Regions from separate parts of the Streptomyces sp. NBC_00878 genome, predicted to be linked through region 2. Evidence: riboswitches for the same ligand, from Rfam matches in the RefSeq annotation. Region 2 holds a riboswitch; each other region holds the start of a gene.
What was found. Region 2 has a riboswitch for S-adenosylmethionine ahead of thrC (threonine synthase). Riboswitches for the same ligand answer to the same signal wherever they lie in the genome.

Region 1 (6,701 bases), 3.2 Mb from region 2:
GATCGCGGAGTCGATCGCCGCGCTGGACAGTGTCAGCGAGGTTTTTTCCGTTACCGGTACGTATGACTTGATCGCCATGGTCCGGGTGAAGGCCCATGACGATCTGGCCGATGTGATTCCCGGGATGATCAGCAAGATTCCGGGGGTGCAGGGGACGGACACGCATGTGGCGTTCCGTACGTACTCCCAGCATGATCTTGAGGCCGCGTTCGCCATCGGGCTGGACAACTAGCTCGGCCGTGCTGCGTCGTCGAACCCCGGATGAAGGGTTCTTCATCCGGCGCTCGTCCTGGCCGCCCTGTACCGCGTACAGGATCCCCCCATGGTTTTCTCTCACCGGATGGCGGCGCTCGCCGCCGTCGTGGTGATTCCGCTGGGGATCGCCGCCACCGGTTACGCCCTGACCGACAGTCCGGAGGCTCCGAAGGCGCCGCCCACGGTGGAGCTGGAAGCGGGTCGCCCTCGGCGACGCCCACGACACCCGCGGCCACGACACCCGCGCCGACGCCGAGTGACGAGGTCGTGTCGCGGCCTCCGGTCAGTGACGACGATGACGTCAGCGGTCTGCTCGCCCAGGAGGCGGGCGAGTTCGCGAACTTCGAGGAACGGGGGGTGGAACCGGAGACCGGGCCGCCGTTCACGGACCCGGCACGGCTGCTCAGGGTCTTCCTGGAACGGCAGTACGCCGATCCCGACGAGGAGCTGACGGGGCCGCTCGCGGGCGCCGGGGACGTCGTCGGCGAGCTGATCCGTGCCGCCCTCGACCTGGGCGTACGCCGCGTCCGACCTGCCGGTCACACGGCCGGGACGCAACGCCCTTCCACCGTGCGGTAGTTCCACTTCGCGCCGTCCCGGACCAGTTCCTTGACGGCCCGGACGAACCGCTCGACGTGCTCGTCCGGCGTCCCCGCCCCGAAGCTGACCCGAATGGCGTTGAGCGACTTCTCGCCGGGCGCCGCCTCGGGGGCACCGCACTCGCCCTGGGACTGCGGGTCGCTGCCGAGCAGCGTGCGCACGAGCGGGTGCGCGCAGAACAGACCGTCCCGCACCCCGATGCCGTACTCGGCGGAGAGCGCGGCGGCGAAGTGCGAGCTGTTCCAGCCCTCGACGACGAAGGAGATGACGCCGACGCGGGGCGCGTCGGCGCCGAAGAGGGAGAGGACGCGCACCTCGGGCACCTCGGCGAGACCGGTCCGTACTGTGTCGATCAGGTGCTGCTCGCGGGCGACCAGCGTGTCGAAGCCGGCCTCGGTGAGGGCCTTGCAGGCGGAGGCGATGGAGTAGGCGCCGATGACGTTGGGCGACCCGGCCTCGTGCCGTGCGGCGCCCTCGTGCCACTCGACGTCGACGCCGCCGTCCACCCGCCGCGAGACCTTCCGCGAGGCGCCCCCGCCCGCGAGGTACGGCTCGGCCGCGGTCAGCCAGTCGGCACGTCCGGCGAGGACACCCGAGCCGAAGGGCGCGTACAGCTTGTGACCGGAGAAGGCGACCCAGTCGACGTCCAACTCCCGTACGGACACGGGGTGGTGGGGCGCGAGCTGGGCGGCGTCGAGCACGATCCGGGCGCCGTGCGTGTGTGCGGCGGCGGCGAGTTCCCGTACGGGCCACAGCTCGCCGGTGACGTTCGACGCGCCGGTGACGCACACGAGCGCCGGCCCGTGGGGATCCCGCTCGGCGAGCGCCCGCTCCAGCGTCGCGACGGCCTCGCCCGGGGTGCGCGGGGCGTTGAGGTAGGTGACGCGGGCGTCCCGCCACGGCAGCAGGGAGGCGTGATGCTCGGTCTCGAAGACGAAGACCTGGCAGTCGGCGGGGAGCGCCGCGGCGAGGAGGTTGAGCGAGTCGGTGGTGGACCGGGTGAAGACGACCTGGTCACCGTCCCGGCAGTCGAGGAACTCCTCGACGGTGCGGCGGGCGTTCTCGAAGAGGTCGGTGGACAGCTGGGAGAGGTAACCGGCCCCCCGGTGCACGCTCCCGTAGTACGGGGCGTACGCGGCCACGTCGTCCCACACCCGCTGGAGGGCCGGGGCGCTGGCGGCGTAGTCGAGCGCGGCGTAGGTGACCTCACCGCCGGTGACGAGCGGGACGGTGACGTCCCGTCCCAGCACGGGCAGGGAGCCGGAGGTGTCACGGCAGACGGACCGGTCGGCGGCGGCAGCGGTGGAAACAGACATGGCGAACTCCTGTGAGGCAGGCGGGAACACCACGCGAGCGGGTACGACTGGGTACGGCTCAAGCGTGGGTGAAGGTGAAAAGGGGTGTGCGGAGGCGGGGCTCGACGCCCTATCGCATTCGCTGGCTCACAGAAGGCTCCCTCGAACGACCAGGACCCCTGGGCTGTGTCCACTCAAAAGAGGGCGAGGGGTCCGCGCTTGCCGTAGACCTCACTGCCTACGACCTGGTCTTCACCCGGGGCACCCCGCCACGGACGGAGGGTTGCCGGACAGCCGGCCGGGGCCTGATGGCTGTCGCTCATGACCTGCCAGCATCTTGCCACACGATCATCCAGACGCAACCCCGCCGTCCGGATACCGGGACGGCGGGGGTCGGGTTCAGGGGCGCGGGGAACTGCGCAAGGGGAGTTCGGGGGCGAAGCCCCCGAGAAGTGACGGGACTGGATAGGGGCGGCGGGGGCGAAGAAAGCCCCCGCCGCAACCGCTACGCGTTGGTCGCCGCCACCCACCGCTCCAACGTCGCCTTCGCCGCCCCCGAGTCGATCGCGGCCGCGGCCTTCACCATCCCCGCCCCCAGCTGGTCCGCGAGCGGCCCGTCCCCGGGCGACAGAGCCACCAGCGCCGCCGCCGAGTTCAGCAGCACGGCGTCCCGCACGGGCCCGGTCTCCCCGTTCAGCAGCCGCCGGGCCACATCCGCGTTGTACGAGGCGTCAGCCCCGCGCAGCGCCTCCACCGGCACCAGCTCGATCCCGACGTCACGCGGATCGAAGGACTCCTCGCGCACCTTCCCGTCCCGTACGACCCACACCCGGGACGTGGCCGTGGTGGTCAGCTCGTCGAGCCCGTCGTCGCCGCGGAAGACCAGCGACGAGTTGCCGCGCTCGGCGAAGACACCGGCCATGATCGGCGCCATCCGCGGGTCGGCGCACCCGACGGCCTGCGCCTTCACCCGCGCCGGATTGGTCAGCGGACCGAGCGCGTTGAACACCGTCCGGATCCCCAACTGCCCACGCGCGGCGCCCGCATGACGCATCGCCGGATGGAACTTCGCCGCGAAGCAGAAGGTGATCCCGGCCGCCTCGGCGACCGCTGCCACCCGATGCGTCGGCAGCTCCAGATTGACCCCGAGCTTCTCCAGCACGTCGGACGCCCCGGAGGCCGAGGAGGCGGCCCGGTTGCCGTGCTTGACGACCTTGGCGCCCGTACCCGCGATGACGATCGCCGACATGGTGGAGATGTTGACGGTCTTCGCCCCGTCCCCACCCGTACCGACGATGTCGACGGTCTCCCCGGGCACCTCGATCACGTTCGCGTGCTCGTACATCGCCTGGACGAACCCGGTGATCTCCTCGACGGTCTCGCCCTTGGCCCGCAGCGCCACCACGAACCCGGCGATCTGCGCGTCGGTCGCCTCGCCCCGCATGATCAGGTCCATCGCCCAGGCGGTGTCGGCGGCGCTCAGGTCGCGCCCGTCCAGCAGGCCGTTCAGCAGGGCGGGCCAGGAACGGACCGCCGCGGTGTCGCCTCCAGCGGGGGTCACAGCGCTCATATGCCGCTCCTGGGTCGTCCGTCCCGCGATGGGGACGCCTGTGGGATGTGGGTTTCGCCCGTAGTTCGTGGCTCGTACGGGAACAGGTCCACCCTATCCAGCCCCGGGGACGGCAAAGAGCCCCGTCGGGGCAATGGACGGGGCTCCTGCCGTGGCGAACAGGTCGAAGATCAGTGGTGGCCGTGGCCGCTCGTGATCTCCTTGTACTCCTCAGCGGTCGGCTTCGGGATCTGGTTGTCCTCGCCGAAGTACGCGTTGCTGAGCTTCGCCCGCAACTTCTGCGGGCCCTTCACCTTGCGCTCGACACCGTTCTCGTCGACCGCCGGGCCGATCGCGGCCGGCTCGTACTGCTCGTGCGCCGTGAGGGTGTGCAGCGCCTCCTGGCTGAGCGGCTCGTGGATCTCGACGAACTCACCGTGCGGCAGGCGCTTGATGATGCCCGACTCGCGGCCGTGCAGCACCTTGTCCTTGTCGCGGCGCTGGAGGCCGAGACAGATCCGCTTGGTGGCGACGAACGCGAGCACCGGTCCGACGAAGAACCCGATCCGGACGAACCAGGTGACCGAGTTGATCGACAGATGGAAGTGCGTCGCGACGATGTCGTTGCCACCGCCGATCAGCATGATCATGTAGGCGGTCACCCAGGCGACACCGAAGGCCGTACGGGTCGGGGCGTTGCGCGGCCGGTCCAGGATGTGGTGCTCGCGCTTGTCCCCGGTGATCCAGGACTCGATGAACGGGTACATCGCGATGATCCCGAGGAAGAGCCCGAAGAGCACCAGCGGGATGAACACACCGAGGACCAGTGTGTGACCCCAGAGGTTGATCTCCCAGCCCGGCATCGCTCGGATCAGGCCCTCGGCGAAGCCCATGTACCAGTCGGGCTGGGCGCCCGTGGACACCTGGTCCGGCCGGTACGGCCCGAGCACCCAGATCGGGTTGATGGACGCGACCGCGGACAGCATCGCGATGAAACCGAAGACCAGGAAGAAGAAGCCTCCGGCCTTGGCCATGTAGACCGGCAGCAGCGGCATGCCGACGACGTTCTTGTTGGTCTTTCCGGGGCCCGCGAACTGCGTGTGCTTGTGGTAGAAGACCAGGATCAGGTGGCCGACCACCAGGCCCAGCATGATGCCGGGCAGCAGCAGAATGTGGATCGAGTAGAACCGCGAGACGAAGTCGCCGCCCGGGAACTCCCCGCCGAACAGGAAGAACGAGACGTACGTGCCGACGATCGGCGTGGCCAGGATCGCACCCTGGGTGAAACGGACGCCGGTGCCGGAGAGCAGGTCGTCCGGGAGCGAGTAGCCGGTGAAGCCGGTGAACATGCCGAGGACGAACAGCAGGAAGCCGAACATCCAGTTGATCTCACGCGGCTTGCGGAACGCGCCGGTGAAGAAGACGCGCATCATGTGCACGAACATGCCGGCCAGGAAAACGATGGCCGCCCAGTGGTGGATCTGCCGGATGAGCAGACCGCCGCGGACGTCGAAGCTGATGTCCAGCGTGGAGGCGAACGCCTCCGACATCAGCTGCCCCTGCATCGGGACGTAGCTTCCGTGGTACTCGATCTCGTTCATCGAGGGGTGGAAGAACAGCGTCAGGTACACACCCGTGAGGATGATGATGATGAAGCTGTAGAGGCAGATCTCACCCAGCATGAAGGACCAGTGGTCCGGGAAGATCTTGCGCATGTTGGCCTTGGCCAGGGAGTAGATCCCCAGCCGGCCGTCGGCCCAGTCGGCGATCTTCTCGCCGCCCGGCGCCTTCTCTCGCGAGCGAGAGTCGGAGGTGGTCGTAGTGCTCATCCGCGCTCCCAGAAAGCAGGACCGACGGGCTCTTCGAAGTCGCTGAGCGCCTCAAGGTAGCCCTCGTCGTTCACACCGATCTGCAGCTGCGGCAGGGGGTGACCGGCCGGGCCGAAGATCACTCGGGCACCGTCGGAGAGGTCGAAGGTGGACTGGTGGCAGGGGCAGAGGGCGTGGTGCGTCTGCTGCTCGTACAGGGAAATCGGGCAACCGACGTGGGTGCAGATCTTCGAGTACGCCACGATGCCGTCGACGGACCACTCGAGCTCTTGCTTGTCCTTGATGTCGTCCGGCTGCAGCCGGATGATCATCAGGGCCGCCTTGGCGATCTCGTTCTGGAAATCGTGGTCGTCCTCCTCCAGGCCCTCGGGCTTGGCGAAGGTGAGCGACCCGACCACGACGTCGGACGGACGCAGCGGCTCGTTCGTGTTCATGTTGACGAGCAGCTTGCCCCGGGACCACAACGTGTGCCGCAGCTTGTCCTCCGGCAGCGGACCGAGGTCGCGCAGCAGGACGATGCCGGACAGCGGGAACAGGGTCAGCGCGCCGAACATCGTGTTGCGGATCAGCTTGCGGCGACCGAGCGCGGACTCCTTGGCGCCCTGCTTGAAGTCGGCCAGCACCTTGGCCTTGACCTCGGGCTCCGCCGCGATGGCGTGGCGCTCGTCGGTCATCTCCTCGTCGGACATCAGGGTGCGGGCCCAGTGGACCGCGCCCGCGCCGATGCAGAACAGCGCCAGACCGAGCGTCATGCCCAGGGCGAAGTTCAGTCCGCTGATGTGGCCCAGCGGGAAGATGTAGACGATCTCGTCGGCCGGGATCGTCACGAACGACGCGATGAAGCCGACCGTGGCCAGCATCGACAGCGTGAACAGCAGGGCGACCGTGCGCTCGGAGCGCTTGGCGGCCCGCTCGTCGATGTCCTGGACCCGGTGCTCGTGCGGCGGCAGACCGGGGTCCGCGAACGGGTGTTTCTCGTCCGCGACACTCACGGCGCCGTGCGCGTGCTCGTCGTCGGCCCGCTCGGCGGGCAGGTTCTCTTCTGGAATGTCTTGGCTACTCATGACTTCTTGGCCTTTGCGGTCCGGGCGGCGACCCACACGGCGACGGCGATCAGTCCGCCGAGACCGAAGATCCAGCCGAAGAGGCCTTCACTGACCGGCCCGAGGCCGC
Region 2 (6,701 bases):
CGTGAGGGCGTCACGCGGACATACCGAAGGGCCCGCACCCGGAGGTACGAGCCCTTCGAAAGAAGAACGTCGCTGCAGTAAGTCGGCGCGTGCTTCAGCCGGTCGCCAGTCGGACCATGTCCGCCTGCGGCCCCTTCTGGCCTTGCGAGATCTCAAAATCGACCCGCTGACCCTCTTCCAGGGTGCGGTAGCCGTCCATCTGAATCGCGCTGTAGTGGACGAAAACATCCGCACCACCGTCGACCGCGATGAAGCCGTACCCCTTCTCCGCGTTGAACCATTTGACGGTGCCCTGAGCCATGCCTAACTCCCCTATTACTGGCCCTTGCACAGACCCGCACTTCGCGGATCCGGGTCAGACCTCACCCCCCAACGGTTGGGGGTGTGCGCCGGAACGCGTCGACCGCGGCCGAATGTATCCGTCCAACTGCCCTCTGCAACAGGTCAATCCGACGAGAATTCCGGGCGTGACCGATCGGGAATATGCGAAGAATTCACGAAGATTCAGGGCAAGTCGGGCCCCATAAATGCCATAAACGGCTCAAAAAGGCGGGGCACTTTGGCTACTTCTTGTCGGGCTTCGGGCGGGAACTTATATGCGCCTGGCATGCGGATCGAAGCAGCTTCCCCAACTGTACCCCGCTCAACCATACAGAATTGCCCCTTCCGCTTCTCTTACGGAGGGGGCAATTCGGTGAACTCTCAGTAATCACAGTTACCGACGGTAATGATCAGTCATCGGCACCGCGCCCGCTGGTCAGCCGCCGGCGACGGCGGGGATGATCGACACCCCGACCCCGTCCGGCGTGGCCGTCTCCAGCCCCTGCTCGAAGCGGACGTCGTCGTCGTTCACGTACACGTTGACGAACCGCCGCAGCTGCCCCTGGTCGTCCAGAACCCGGGCCGCGATCCCGGCGTGGTTCTTCTCCAGATCGGCGATGACCGCGCCGAGAGTCCCACCCTCGGCAGAAACCTCGGCCTTGCCGCCCGTGTAGGTACGCAGAATGGTGGGGATACGAACGTTGACGCTCATGGGGTTAGACCTCCGTCGGAGTGGGTGGCCCCTTCAGGGGCGCGGGGAACTGCGCAGTCTTTTTTGGGGGCGCGGGGAACTGCGCGACCAGCCCCCACGCGCCCGCAGCGAAGGAACAACGACTAGCCGAGCCCAGCTTCACGGAAGGAATCCAGGTTCGGCCGGATCGTCGCGGTCAGCCCCGTGTCGGAAGCGACCGCGTCCAAGGTCTTCAGACCATCCCCGGTATTGAGGACGACAGTCGTCAGACTCGGATCCAGCAGCCCATTCTCGATCAGCTTCTTCGCCACCCCCACCGTCACACCACCAGCGGTCTCCGCAAAGATCCCCTCGGTCCGCGCCAGCAACTTGATCGCGTCGACCACCTGCTCGTCGTTCACGTCCTCGACGGCCCCACCCGTACGCCGGGCGATATCGAGAACGTAAGGACCATCCGCCGGGTTTCCGATCGCGAGCGACTTCGCGATCGTGTTCGGCTTCTGCGGCCGTACGACGTCGTGCCCGGCCTTGTACGCCACGGACACCGGCGAGCAGCCCTCGGCCTGCGCACCGAAGATCTTGTACGGCTTGTCCTCGACGAGCCCGAGCTTGATCAGCTCCTGGAGCCCCTTGTCGATCTTCGTGAGCTGCGAGCCGGAGGCGATCGGCACGACCAGCTGGTCCGGCAGCTGCCAGCCGAGCTGCTCACAGATCTCGTACGCCAGGGTCTTGGACCCCTCCGCGTAGTACGGCCGCAGGTTGACGTTGACGAAGCCCCAGCCCTCGCCGGCCGGGTCGCCGATCAGCTCGGAGCAGAAACGGTTCACGTCGTCGTAGTTGCCCTCGATGCCGACGAGCTCGCCGCCGTAGACCGCGGCCATGACGACCTTGCCCTGCTCCAGGTCGTGCGGGATGAACACGCAGGACCGGAAACCGGCGCGCGCGGCGGCGGCGCCCACCGCGCCGGCGAGGTTGCCGGTGGAGGAGCAGGAGAGGGTGGTGAAGCCGAAGGCACGCGCGGCCTCCAGCGCCTGGGCGACGACCCGGTCCTTGAAGGAGTGCGTCGGGTTGCCGGAGTCGTCCTTGACGAAGAGCTTGCCGGCCTCGACACCCAGCTCGCGCGCCAGGTTGTCGGCCTGGACGAGCTTGGTCCAGCCGGGGTTGATGTTGGGCTTGTCGGCCACGTCCGCGGGGACGGGCAGCAGCGGCGCGTACCGCCAGATGTTCGCGGGTCCCGCTTCGATCCGCTTGCGGAGCTCCTCGGTGTCGTACGCCGAGAAGTCGTACGCGATCTCCAGCGGGCCGAAACACTCCTCGCAGGCGAAGACCGGACCGAGCGGCACGCGGTGGCCGCATTCGCGGCAGGAAAGCGCGGCAGCCGGGCCCAGGTCGACGGAGTTCGCGGCGGGGGTGGAGTTCGTGGTGCTTGCAACTGTCTGCGCAGCCATGGAGGCGAGGCCCTTTCTCCTCATCTTCCTCACGACGCACTTCGCCGTGAGACGGATTTGGCACCTTCCCTAGCCGGGAGCCTCGCTGCGCTGATCGACGATGATCAGGACGAGACCGGCTGGAGGGTTGCCGGGGCTTCAACGGGCCGTATCCCTCTGCCCCTCTGGATGAGCGGTATTCAGTTGTGGTTCTGGCTCTGGTTTTGGTTGTGCACGCAACGACCCCCGACATGCGATGGTCATCAGCGTTGTTCAAGACTGTAACCGAAGGCCTGGATGGTGGAGAGAGCCGTCCGAACCGCGAGATGACAGTGACGCACCCGACAGTGCCTCGCGCCGGGCACACGCATCCCAAAGAACGCAAGGGAGAGCCGCACGTGCTGGAAGACGTCGAGCGCTGGCTGAGCACGCGCTCCTGGTCCGTCGAGGACCGCCCGCTCAAGCAACTCATCGCCGCGAAGCGTGCCAATGGCTCCACGGTGAGTGTCGTACTGCCCGCGCTCAACGAGGAGGAGACCGTCGGCGAGATCGTCGCGATCATCCGCCGTGAGCTGATGACCAGGAAGGTGCCGCTCGTCGACGAGATCGTGGTGATCGACTCGGGCTCGACGGACCGTACCTCCGAGGTCGCCGCCGACGCGGGTGCCCGTGTCGTGCACCGGGACGAGATCCTGCCCCGGCTGCCGGCCGTCCCCGGCAAGGGCGAGGTGCTGTGGCGCTCGCTCCTCGTCACCAGCGGGGACATCGTCGCCTTCGTCGACGCGGACCTGAAGGAGTTCTCGGCCGACTTCGTCTCCGGGATCGTCGGCCCGCTGCTGACCGACCCGGGCGTGGACCTCGTCAAGGCGATGTACGACCGACCGCTGGGCTCCGCCGCAGGTCAGGGGGGTCGGGTGACGGAACTCATGGCCCGTCCGATCCTGAACATGCACTGGCCGCAGCTGGCCGGCTTCGTCCAGCCGCTGGGCGGGGAGTACGCGGCCCGCCGCTCCCTCCTCGAACAGCTCCCGTTCCCCGTCGGATACGGCGTGGAGCTGGGCATGCTGGTCGACGCGCTGCACCTGGTGGGCCTGGACGCCCTGGCCCAGGTCGACGTCGGCGTCCGCAAACACCGCCACCAGGACGGCCAGGCCCTGGGCCGCATGTCCGCCGCGATCTACCGCACGGCCCAGCTCCGCCTGGCCCGCGGCCACATGATCCGCCCGTCCCTGACCCAGTTCGAACGCGGCGAGCACGGCTTCGAGCCGCGCACGTACTCGGTGGACATGGAGGAGAGGCCGCCGATGGCGGAGATCGAGGAGTACGTGGAACGGAAGGCGGCGTAGGCCTTTTCGGGGGCGCGGGGCTGTGACATTCACCGCTCCGCCGCGGGGCGGGACCGGCTCCCACCGGCGGTCGGGCGGCGTACAGCCTCCCGTATACGGCGGGTGGGAACGTTTGAGCGTTTCCGCCGGGGGCTAGATTTCGAGGCATGGTCTCCACCCGCGGCACCCACACCATCCTGGTCGCCTCCAATCGCGGCCCGGTCTCGTACACCCAGGACGAGACCGGGGCGCTCACCGCCAAGCGCGGCGGCGGCGGCCTCGTGTCCGGTCTCTCCGCGATCGGCCCGGACGCGGGCGCCCTGTGGGTGTGCTCGGCCCTCGGCGACGGCGACCGCGAGGCGGTACGACGCGGGGTGGGCGAAGACGGCGTACGCATGCTCGACATCGACGCCGACACGCATGCCGCCGCGTACAACGGCATCGCCAACTCCGCGCTGTGGTTCGTCCACCACATGCTCTACCAGACCCCCCTGGAGCCGGTCTTCGACGCCGAGTTCCGGCGGCAGTGGGCGGCGTTCGAGACGTACAACCACGCCTTCGCCGAAGCGCTCGCCGAGGAGGCGGCGGAGGGCGCGGCCGTCCTCGTACAGGACTACCACCTGACCCTCGTCCCGCGGATGCTCCGCGAACTCCGCCCCGACCTGCGGATCGGGCACTTCTCGCACACGCCGTGGGCGCCACCGGAGTACTTCCGGCTGCTGCCGGACGACATCGCGGCGAAGGTACTCGGCGGGATCCTCGGGGCCGACCGGGCCGCGTTCCTCACCCAGCGGTGGGCGGACGCGTTCACGGACTGCTGTCACGCCGTACTGGGTCCGGGGATTCCGTCCGGGACCCGCATCGGGGTGCACGGCCTCGGGGTCGACGCGGACTTCCTGCGCGAGCGCTCGCACCGGCCCGACGTGGACGAGCGGATGGCGACCCTGCGGGAGCAGATCGGCACGGACCCCGACGGCCGCGCCCGCCGGACGATCGTGCGGGTGGACCGGACCGAGCTGTCCAAGAACATCGTGCGCGGGCTGCTGGCGTACCGGGAACTGCTGGCGGACCGGCCGGAGTTGCGCGAGCGCGTGGTGCATGTCGCCTTCGCGTACCCGTCGCGCCAGGACCTGGCGGTCTACCGCGACTACATGGCCGAGGTGCAGCGCGTCACCGACGAGATCAACTCCCAGTACGGGACGCCGGGTTGGACCCCGGTCCTGCTGAACCTCAAGGACGACTTCGCCCGCTCCCTCGCGGCCTACCGGCTGGCGGACGTGGCCCTGGTGAACCCCATCCGGGACGGCATGAACCTCGTCGCCAAGGAGATGCCGCTCGTGTCGGACGACGGGTGCGTGCTGGTGCTGTCCCGGGAGGCGGGGGCGTACGAGGAACTGGGCGAGGACGCGATCGTGGTGAACCCGTACGACGTGTCGGGCACGGCGGACGCGTTGTACGCGGCGCTGGCCATGCCGGTGAGTGAGCGGGCCGAGAGGGCGAAGCGGTTGGCTGTCGCCGGGACGGCTTTGCCTCCGGCGCAGTGGTTCTTGGACCAGCTTCAGGCGCTGGAGGCGTAGCGCTGCGCTGCCGCGGGTTGCTCGGACCGTGCGGGTCCGTTGTGGCTGGTCGCGCCCCGCGGCGGAGCCGCAAATGTCACAGCCCCGCGCCCCTCAAAAGCTCACGGGGCCAGCTTCGTCGCCAGTGCCGCCAGTAGGCGTACCACCCCCTCCGGGCCGTCCACCACCAAGTCCGCTCGGTCGGACAGTTCCGTCACCTCGTTGCTGCCGCTGCATACGAGGACGCCCGGTACGCCCTCGGTGCGGAGTTTTTCGACGGCGGCGAAGGCGGGGAGGTCGCCGAGGTCGTCGCCGCAGTACATGACCGACTCGGCGCCGACGTCCCGTACGTACTCGCTGAGGGCGACGCCCTTGTCCATGCCGGGCGGGCGCAGTTCCAGCACCATTCTCCCCGGCTCGACGATCAGACCGTGGCGGGTGGCGAGCTCGGCGAGGGGTTCGCGGAGGGCCTCGAACGCGGCCTGGGGGTCCTGGGCGCGGCGCGTGTGAACGGCGACGGCCCGGCCCTTCTCCTCGATCCACGTGCCCTGCCAGGCGCCGATGGCGTCGAGGAATCCGGGGAGTTCGGCGCGGGCTTCGGCGACGCCGGGGTGGGGGGCGGGGGCCTGGACGGTGCCGGTGACGGCGTCCCAGCGTTCGGCCCCGTAGTGGCCGAGTACGACGAGGTGTTCCAGGCCGGGGACTCCGTCGAAGCCGCCGTGGCGGACGGCGACGGCGGCGGGCCTGCCGGTGACGACGGCGACCGAGGCGACCCTCGGGGCGAGGGCCGCGAGGGCGGGTACGGCGTCCGGGTGGGCGCGGGCCTGTTCCGGGTCGGGGACGATCGGGGCGAGGGTGCCGTCGAAGTCGAAGGCGAGTACGGCCCTGGCGGGCCGCGCGATGATGGCGTCGAGTCCGTCTCGGCCCGCCGGGGTCACGGGGATCGGCATCGACGATGAGTCGGGGTGACTGGCCATGCTGTGACCCTATCCGCGGGGGCGAGAAAAACCTCCCCCTCGTCCCTCCCCCTCACCCCTCCCTCTCAGCCCGCCGTACATCCCTCACCCGCCGCAACCGGTTGACCGTGACGGGATCGTGGGCAAGGGCCCGCGGCGCGTCCAGGAGGGCGTTGAGCAGCTGGTAGTAGCGAACCGGGGCCAGCCCCAGTTCCTCCCGTATCGCCCGCTCCTTGGCCCCCGGCGTGGACCACCCCCGCCGCTCCAGCGCAAGCACCGCATGCTCCTGCGCGGTCAGCTCCTCGTCGTCCATGCCCGGCACGGTAGCGGAGTCCGGCCGGGGCACCCCCTGCACGCCGAGCGTGGGTGCACGAGCTTGCCAGGAAGGCCGTCGTCACTTTCCGAGCAAACGGGAACCTGATCAG
Region 3 (6,701 bases), 3.8 Mb from region 2:
TCCTCGGCCTGCGCTTCGCCGATCAGCGCGGCGACCGCGTAGGCGTCTGCCTCCGAGCCCGGGTGCAGGCTCAGCAGGCGGAAGGTGCGGGCGGCGGGGGCGGGGAGGCGCTCGTACGACCAGGAGAGCACCGCCTCCACCGCCGCCCGCCGGTCCCCGCCCGCGTCCAGGAGGTCGAGCCGCCGTTGCTGGTCGGCCAGTTCCGCCACCAGGTCCGCCAACCGCGACGACGGGTGGGCGACGGCGAGTTCGGCCGCGACCCGGAGCGCCAGCGGGAGACGCGCGCACTGTTCGGCCAGGGCGGCGGCCGGGCCCGGCTCGCTGTCGACGCGCGCGCCGACGAGCGTACGCAGCAGGGCGACCGCGTCGGGCGGCGGCAGCGGACCCAGGCCGACGCGGCGGGCGCCGTGCAGGGCCACCAGACCGGCGAGGCTGTCCCGGCTGGTGACCAGGACGGCGCAGGTCGGCGAACCGGGAAGCAGTGGGCGGACCTGCTCCTCGGACAGGGCGTTGTCGAGCACCAGCAGCATCCGCCGGTCGGCCAGCTCGGTCCGGAACCGGCTCGCGCGGTCGTCGACATCGAGTGGGATCGCGTCACCGCGCACCCCGAGGACGGTGAGGAACCGCGTGAGGGCGTCACCGGGCGGCATGGGGCGGTCCGGGTCGTAGCCACGCAGGTTGACGTAGAGCTGACCGTCGGGGAACCGCCGCCGCGTCCGATGCGCCCAGTGGACGGCCAGTGCGGTCTTGCCCACCCCGGCCGTACCGGAGACGACCGAGACGGCTCCGGCCGTCGGACTGTCCGCCGCCGCGGCCAGCAACTGGTCCAGCGTGGACAGTTCCGGGTCACGACCGGCGAAGTCCGGTACGTCCGCGGGGAGTTGTGCGGGTAATCGGCGCGCGGGATGCCGGGGTGCAGGGACGGACACAGGGGCGGGGAGCGCGTCGGCGACGCTCCTCGCGACCGGGCCGCCGACGGCGTCGCGCACGGGAACGTGCCCGGAGCCGGAGCCGGAGCCGGAGCCGGAGCCGGAGCCGGAGCCGGAGCCGGAGCCGGAGCCGGAGCGGCCGGAGCCGGGGATGGGGATGGGGATGGGAGCGGGAGTGGGAGCGGAGGATCCGGTGCGGCGGCGCAGCATGGCGGCGTAGGCCTCGGTCAGTGCGGGGCCGGGGTCGACGCCGAGTTCGTCGGCCAGCCGACGGCAGCTGCGCCGGTAGACGGTGACCGCCTGGTCGCGTCGCCCGACGGCCTGGTAGGCCCGGATGAGCCGGGCCTGGGCGTCCTCGTCCAGCGGCTGCGCGGCAGCGGTCTCCTCCAGGACGGCCAGCGCGTCGGCGCACCTGCCCGCCGCGATCATGGCATCGCCGTACTGGGCGACGGCACCCCGACGTTCCTCCGCGAGGGCGACAACAACCGGGTGCGCGGAGAGGAAGGGCAGGTCCGCGAGGGGCGGTTGCTGCCACAGCCCGAGCGCGTCGGTCAGCAGCGCCGCGGCCCGTTCCGGATCGCCGCCCTGCTCGTCCCGTCGTACGGTCACCGCGTTGGCGACCAGTTCCCTGAAGCGCAGCAGATCGATGGCGTCGTACGGGACGCGCAGCGCGTAGCCGTCGCCGAGCCGGGGCAGCACCGCGCTGCGGGCGCGGGGCTGCCGGTCCGGCTCCAGCAGGTGGCGCAGGTGCTTGATGTGGGTCTGGACCACGTTCGACGCGGTCGCCGGCGGGCGCTCGCCCCACAGGGCGTCCGCGAGTCCGAAGAACGGCAGTTGCTGTCCACGGGACACGGCGAGCAGGGCGAGCACCGCGCGGCGCTGGGGCGAACCGAGGTCGAGACGGGTGCCTTCCCGCCAGACGCAGACCGGTCCGAGTACCTGAATGCGCATGCGCTCCCCGCCCCCAATTTTACAATTCCCTCACTATTCCCTTTCTTTACCTCCCTGATCGGCATATCCGGAAGGCGTATTCAGGCCCAGTGCTGCGCAGTTGTCGCACCTCCGGGCCGTGGGCGTCGGCTCAGAGCTGGTCGCCGGAGAGCTCCGGGTGAAGGGCGAGGCGTCGTACGTACGCCTCGATGTGGCGGTACGGAAAAAGCGTGCAGGCCGCATCGAAGTGGTCGAGGTGTGTGAGCGTCACCCAGATGTCGCTGTCCGCGATGCTGGGCTCATCGCCCAACACGTAGGAGTGGCGGGCGAGTTGCCGGTCGAGCCGAGCCAGCGCGGGCAGGCGGGCTCCGTCGGCACTGACGTCGGGCTTGGCTCCGCCATCGGTCCCGCCTTCGCTCCCGCCTTCGCTCCCGCCATCGGTCTCGCCATCGGTCCCGGCGTCGGTCTCGCCATCGGTCACGCCATCCGTCCCGGCGTCGGCCAGCAGGCCGGCGAGGTCGCGGAGGATGTCGGGCGTGTGGTTGCTGACGACGCGCCCGCTCCAGCGGTCGCACAGCGCGGGCGCGGTGAGCGGACCGTCGTAGCGGTGCCAGGTCGCTTCGTAGGCTCCGCGCAGTGAGGCGAAGCCCTGGGGTGTTTCGGCGGGGAGCTTCGGGACCGTGGTCGTGAGCGAGTCCCTGAGACCGAGCAGGTCGAGGACGACCGCGATGCGCCGCGAACGCGGACAGGTTTCGCAGAGGTAGAGGTGGTAGCGGCGCGGCGCCGGGTAGAAGCCACCGGCGAGACCGACGCCGATGCGGCTGCGGAAGCGGTCCGGACGGGAGACCGAACGGGGGACGGACGTGCCGCCGACGGCCACCCCGGGGACGGGTGAGCAGCCGGGGACCGCTGAACGGGAGGCGGCCGTGCGGGAGGCCGCCGCCGTGCAGGTGTCCGTGCTGGAACCGCGGGAAACTGTCTCGGGCATGACTCTCCTGGGGGGAACGCGGAGGCCCTGGCCGCCTCGTGGGCGCCAGTGGCGGAACGGAGTGACTGCGCTGCCGTACAGGTCCGGATCAGTCGGACGCGTAGCGGATCAGTAAGCGCTGGAGACACGCGACAAGTCGATGTGCAAGCGCCTCGTCAAGCCGTTCCTGGACTTCCTGGACAATTCCCACCGGTCCCACCGTCGGGGCTCGCGAGACGCGAGACCACGCTTGTCCCGCCGCTCCGGCGGAACCCGGTCGTCACCCGGGGCACCCCGTCGCGGTGGAAGGGTTGCCTGCCAGCGGGCCGGGGCCGATGACCGCACGGACGGGGCAAACCCCGCACGACGGGCGCTGGCAATCGTGACCGTCGCCGTCAGTCTTGGCGGGCTCCGCGGGACCGTCAAGACTGCGTCTCAGCACCTGGGCATCCCGCCGATAAACCTCCTGACACGAACTGACGGCCGCCGGAAGAAAAGGCACAGCCGTACTGTTGTGCTCGTTGACGACGAGACGGTGCCCGATCGAGGGCCCGCGAGAGCGAGGTCGGCCGGACCCCGGTCGGCCGGGCCGGAAGGGCGGAGGTGACGCACGTGCGAGCGCGAACCGTGGCCCGCCACAGCGTCCCGAGGGCCGCTCCGCTCCACCGCGTACGCCTCTACTCCCGGCAGCACATCGACCTGCTGCGCGTGGCCGGCGCGCTCTGTTGCTCCTGACCTGTAGCCCCCGCGGTCGTGCCCTCCCCTGAGGGCCGGCCTCCTCGTACGGTCGATCAGGAAGGCACACCTCTCGTGTCCTCAGCACCCTCCGCCCTGCCCACTTCACCGCACCTGCACCTCGCCGTGGCCCTCGACGGCGCAGGCTGGCACCCCGCCGCCTGGCGCGAACCGGTGGCCCGGCCGCAAGAACTGTTCACCGCCCGGTACTGGGCCGATCTCGTCGCCGAGGCCGAGCGCGGTCTCCTCGACCTCGTGACCTTCGAGGACGGCCTCGGCCTGCAGTCCTCGCACTTCATCGAGCCGGACGGGCGGATCGACCAGGTCCGCGGCCGACTCGACGCCGTGCTCGTCGCCGCCCGTGTCGCCCCGTTGACCCGCCATATAGGTCTGGTGCCAACCGTGGTGGCCACGCACACGGAGCCGTTCCACATCTCCAAGGCCATCGCCACCCTCGACTATGTGAGCTCCGGCAGGGCGGGTCTGCGCGTGCAGTTGACGGCCCGACAGAACGAGGCGGCGCACTTCGGCCGGCGTACGCTGCCCCGCCTGGACGCCTACGACAGCCCGGCCACGCAGGACGTGGTGACCGGTCTCCTCGACGAGACGGCCGACTACGTCGAGGTCGTGCGTCGCCTCTGGGACAGCTGGGAGGACGACGCCGAGATCCGGGACGCGGCCACCGGCCGTTTCATCGACCGCGACAAGCTCCACTACATCGACTTCGAGGGCAGGCACTTCAGCGTCAAGGGCCCCTCCATCACCCCACGTCCGCCGCAGGGGCAGCCCGTCGTCAGTGCCCTCGCGCACCAGACCGTCCCCTACCGGCTGGTGGCCCGCTCCGCCGACATCGGCTACGTCACCCCGCGCGACACCGGCCACGCCCGCGCGATCGTCGCCGAGATCCGCGCCGAACAGGCCGTTGCGGGCCGCGCCGACGAGCCCCTGCACCTCTTCGGCGACCTGGTGGTCTTCCTCGACGACGACCCCGCCGCCGCGGCCGCCCGCAAGGACCGCCTCGACACCCTCGCGGGACAGCCGTTCACCAGCGATGCCCGTGTCTTCACCGGCACGCCCGCCCAGCTGGCCGACCTGCTCCAGGAGTTGCGGTCGGCCGGGCTGAGCGGCTTCCGGCTGCGCCCCGCCGTCCTCGGCCACGACCTGCCGGCCATCACCCGGGGCCTGGTCCCCGAACTCCAGCGCCGGGGCGTCTTCCGCCGCGCCTATGAGGCCGACACCCTGCGCGGACTGCTCGGGCTCGCCCACCCGGTCAACCGTTACGCCGCCAACGCCGCTGCCAACGCCGTTGCCAACGCCGTTGCCAACGCCAACACCGCTGCCAACGCCACCGCCTGAGCCGGACGGAGACCGCAGGACCATGAGCAAGCCGCTGAAGCAGATCCACCTGGCCGCCCACTTCCCCGGCGTCAACAACACCACCGTCTGGAGCGACCCGGAGGCCGGCAGCCACATCGAGTTCAGCTCCTTCGCGCACTTCGCGCGGACCGCCGAACGCGCCAAGTTCGACTTCCTGTTCCTCGCCGAAGGGCTGCGGCTGCGCGAACAGGGCGGAAAGATCTACGACTTGGACGTCGTCGGCCGACCCGACACCTTCACCGTCCTCACCGCGCTGGCCGCCGTCACCCAGCACCTCGGTCTGACCGGCACCATCAACTCCACCTTCAACGAGCCCTATGAGGTGGCCCGCCAGTTCGCCAGCCTGGACCACCTCTCGGGCGGACGCGCCGCCTGGAACGTCGTCACCTCCTGGGACGCCTTCACCGGCGAGAACTTCCGCCGCGGCGGTTTCCTCCCGCAGGACGAGCGCTACTCCCGGGCCAAGGAGTTCCTGGCCACCGCGAACGAACTCTTCGACTCATGGCACGGCGACGAGCTCGTCGCCGACCCGGACACCGGCACCTTCCTGCGCTACGCGAAGGCCGGCGCCTTCGTCCACCACGGCCAACACTTCGACATCGAGGGGCAGTTCAACGTCCCGCGCTCCCCGCAGGGCCGCCCGGTGATCTTCCAGGCAGGCGACTCCGAGGAAGGCCGCGAGTTCGCCGCCTCCAGTGCCGACGCGATCTTCAGCCGGTACGCCACACTCCAGGACGGCCAGGCGTTCTACACGGACGTCAAGGCACGCCTGGCCCGCTACGGCCGTACGCCCGACCAGCTGCTGATCCTGCCCGCCGCGACCTTCGTCCTCGGCGACACCGACGCCGAAGCGGCGGAACTGGCCCGCGAGGTGCGTCGGCAGCAGGTCAGCGGGGCGACCGCCATCAAGCACCTGGAGTTCGTCTGGAACCGCGACCTGTCCGCGTACGACCCCGACGGGCCGCTGCCCGACATCGACCCCGACCTCGGCGAGCACACCGTCGCGCGCGGCCGGGCCCAGGTCCGGATGTACCGCGACCCGCTGGCCACCGCCCGCGAGTGGCGGGAGCGCGCGGCCGCCAACAAGTGGTCCATCCGCGACCTGGTCATCGAGACCGGCAACCGCCAGGCCTTCATCGGTTCCCCGGCCACGGTCGCGGCCACCATCGACGACTTCGTCCAGGCCGACGCCAGCGACGGCTTCATCCTCGTCCCGCACATCACCCCCGGCGGCCTCGACGCGTTCGCCGACACGGTGGTCCCGCTGCTCCAGGAGCGCGGAGTGTTCCGTACGGAGTACGAGGGCACCACCCTGCGTGACCACCTGGGCCTGGCGCATCCCGATGTCGACGCCGATGCCAACACCGATGCCGACGCCCATTCCCATGCGGGAGTGGGCGGTGGTCATCTGACTTGATGCGATTGCCCTATGGGATCACGCTCGTACTCAGGGTGACATGGTCGGGCTCGGCCTCAGTCGAGCCCGACGTAGTCGCGCAGGGCCTGTGAGCGGGAGGGGTGGCGCAGCTTCGACATCGTCTTGGACTCGATCTGCCGGATGCGCTCGCGGGTGACCCCGTAAACCTGGCCGATCTCCTCCAGGGTCTTCGCCTGACCGTCCAGCAGCCCGTAGCGCAGGGTGATGATGCCTGCCTCGCGCGGAGTCATGTGGGCGAGGATCTCCTGGATCGTGTCCTTGAGGAGGAGGAACGTCACCGCGTCGAAGGGGGAGACGCTCTCGCTGTCCTCGATGACGTCACCGA

Region 1: it holds a riboswitch for S-adenosylmethionine, as region 2 does, so the genes downstream of both, OHA11_RS34705 (aminotransferase class V-fold PLP-dependent enzyme) here and thrC (threonine synthase) in region 2, are expected to answer to the same signal.
Region 3: it holds a riboswitch for S-adenosylmethionine, as region 2 does, so the genes downstream of both, OHA11_RS04020 (glutathione S-transferase C-terminal domain-containing protein) here and thrC (threonine synthase) in region 2, are expected to answer to the same signal.

The regions. Positions count from the first base shown of each region.
Region 1 covers NZ_JAPEOK010000001.1:8,003,075-8,009,775, reverse strand. Annotated here, with positions in the region: gene OHA11_RS34720 (Lrp/AsnC family transcriptional regulator) at 1-232, shown strand, start outside; partial or broken gene OHA11_RS34715 (small secreted hydrophilic protein) at 323-555, shown strand; partial or broken gene OHA11_RS34710 (two-component sensor histidine kinase) at 556-711, shown strand; gene OHA11_RS34705 (aminotransferase class V-fold PLP-dependent enzyme) at 795-2,171, opposite strand; SAM riboswitch class IV at 2,361-2,477, opposite strand; gene trpD (anthranilate phosphoribosyltransferase) at 2,656-3,720, opposite strand; gene OHA11_RS34695 (cytochrome bc complex cytochrome b subunit) at 3,891-5,528, opposite strand; gene OHA11_RS34690 (ubiquinol-cytochrome c reductase iron-sulfur subunit) at 5,525-6,592, opposite strand; gene OHA11_RS34685 (c-type cytochrome) at 6,589-6,701, opposite strand, start outside.
Region 2 covers NZ_JAPEOK010000001.1:4,782,139-4,788,839, forward strand. Annotated here, with positions in the region: gene OHA11_RS20140 (cold-shock protein) at 95-301, opposite strand; gene OHA11_RS20145 (MoaD/ThiS family protein) at 758-1,033, opposite strand; gene thrC (threonine synthase) at 1,156-2,460, opposite strand; SAM riboswitch class I at 2,478-2,635, opposite strand; gene OHA11_RS20155 (glucosyl-3-phosphoglycerate synthase) at 2,838-3,785, shown strand; gene OHA11_RS20160 (trehalose-6-phosphate synthase) at 3,932-5,341, shown strand; gene otsB (trehalose-phosphatase) at 5,443-6,297, opposite strand; gene OHA11_RS20170 (DUF3263 domain-containing protein) at 6,350-6,589, opposite strand.
Region 3 covers NZ_JAPEOK010000001.1:997,465-1,004,165, reverse strand. Annotated here, with positions in the region: gene OHA11_RS04025 (tetratricopeptide repeat protein) at 1-1,880, opposite strand, end outside; gene OHA11_RS04020 (glutathione S-transferase C-terminal domain-containing protein) at 2,011-2,847, opposite strand; SAM riboswitch class IV at 3,068-3,214, opposite strand; gene OHA11_RS04015 (putative leader peptide) at 3,439-3,561, shown strand; gene OHA11_RS04010 (LLM class flavin-dependent oxidoreductase) at 3,637-4,917, shown strand; gene OHA11_RS04005 (NtaA/DmoA family FMN-dependent monooxygenase) at 4,940-6,355, shown strand; gene OHA11_RS04000 (RNA polymerase sigma factor) at 6,412-6,701, opposite strand, start outside.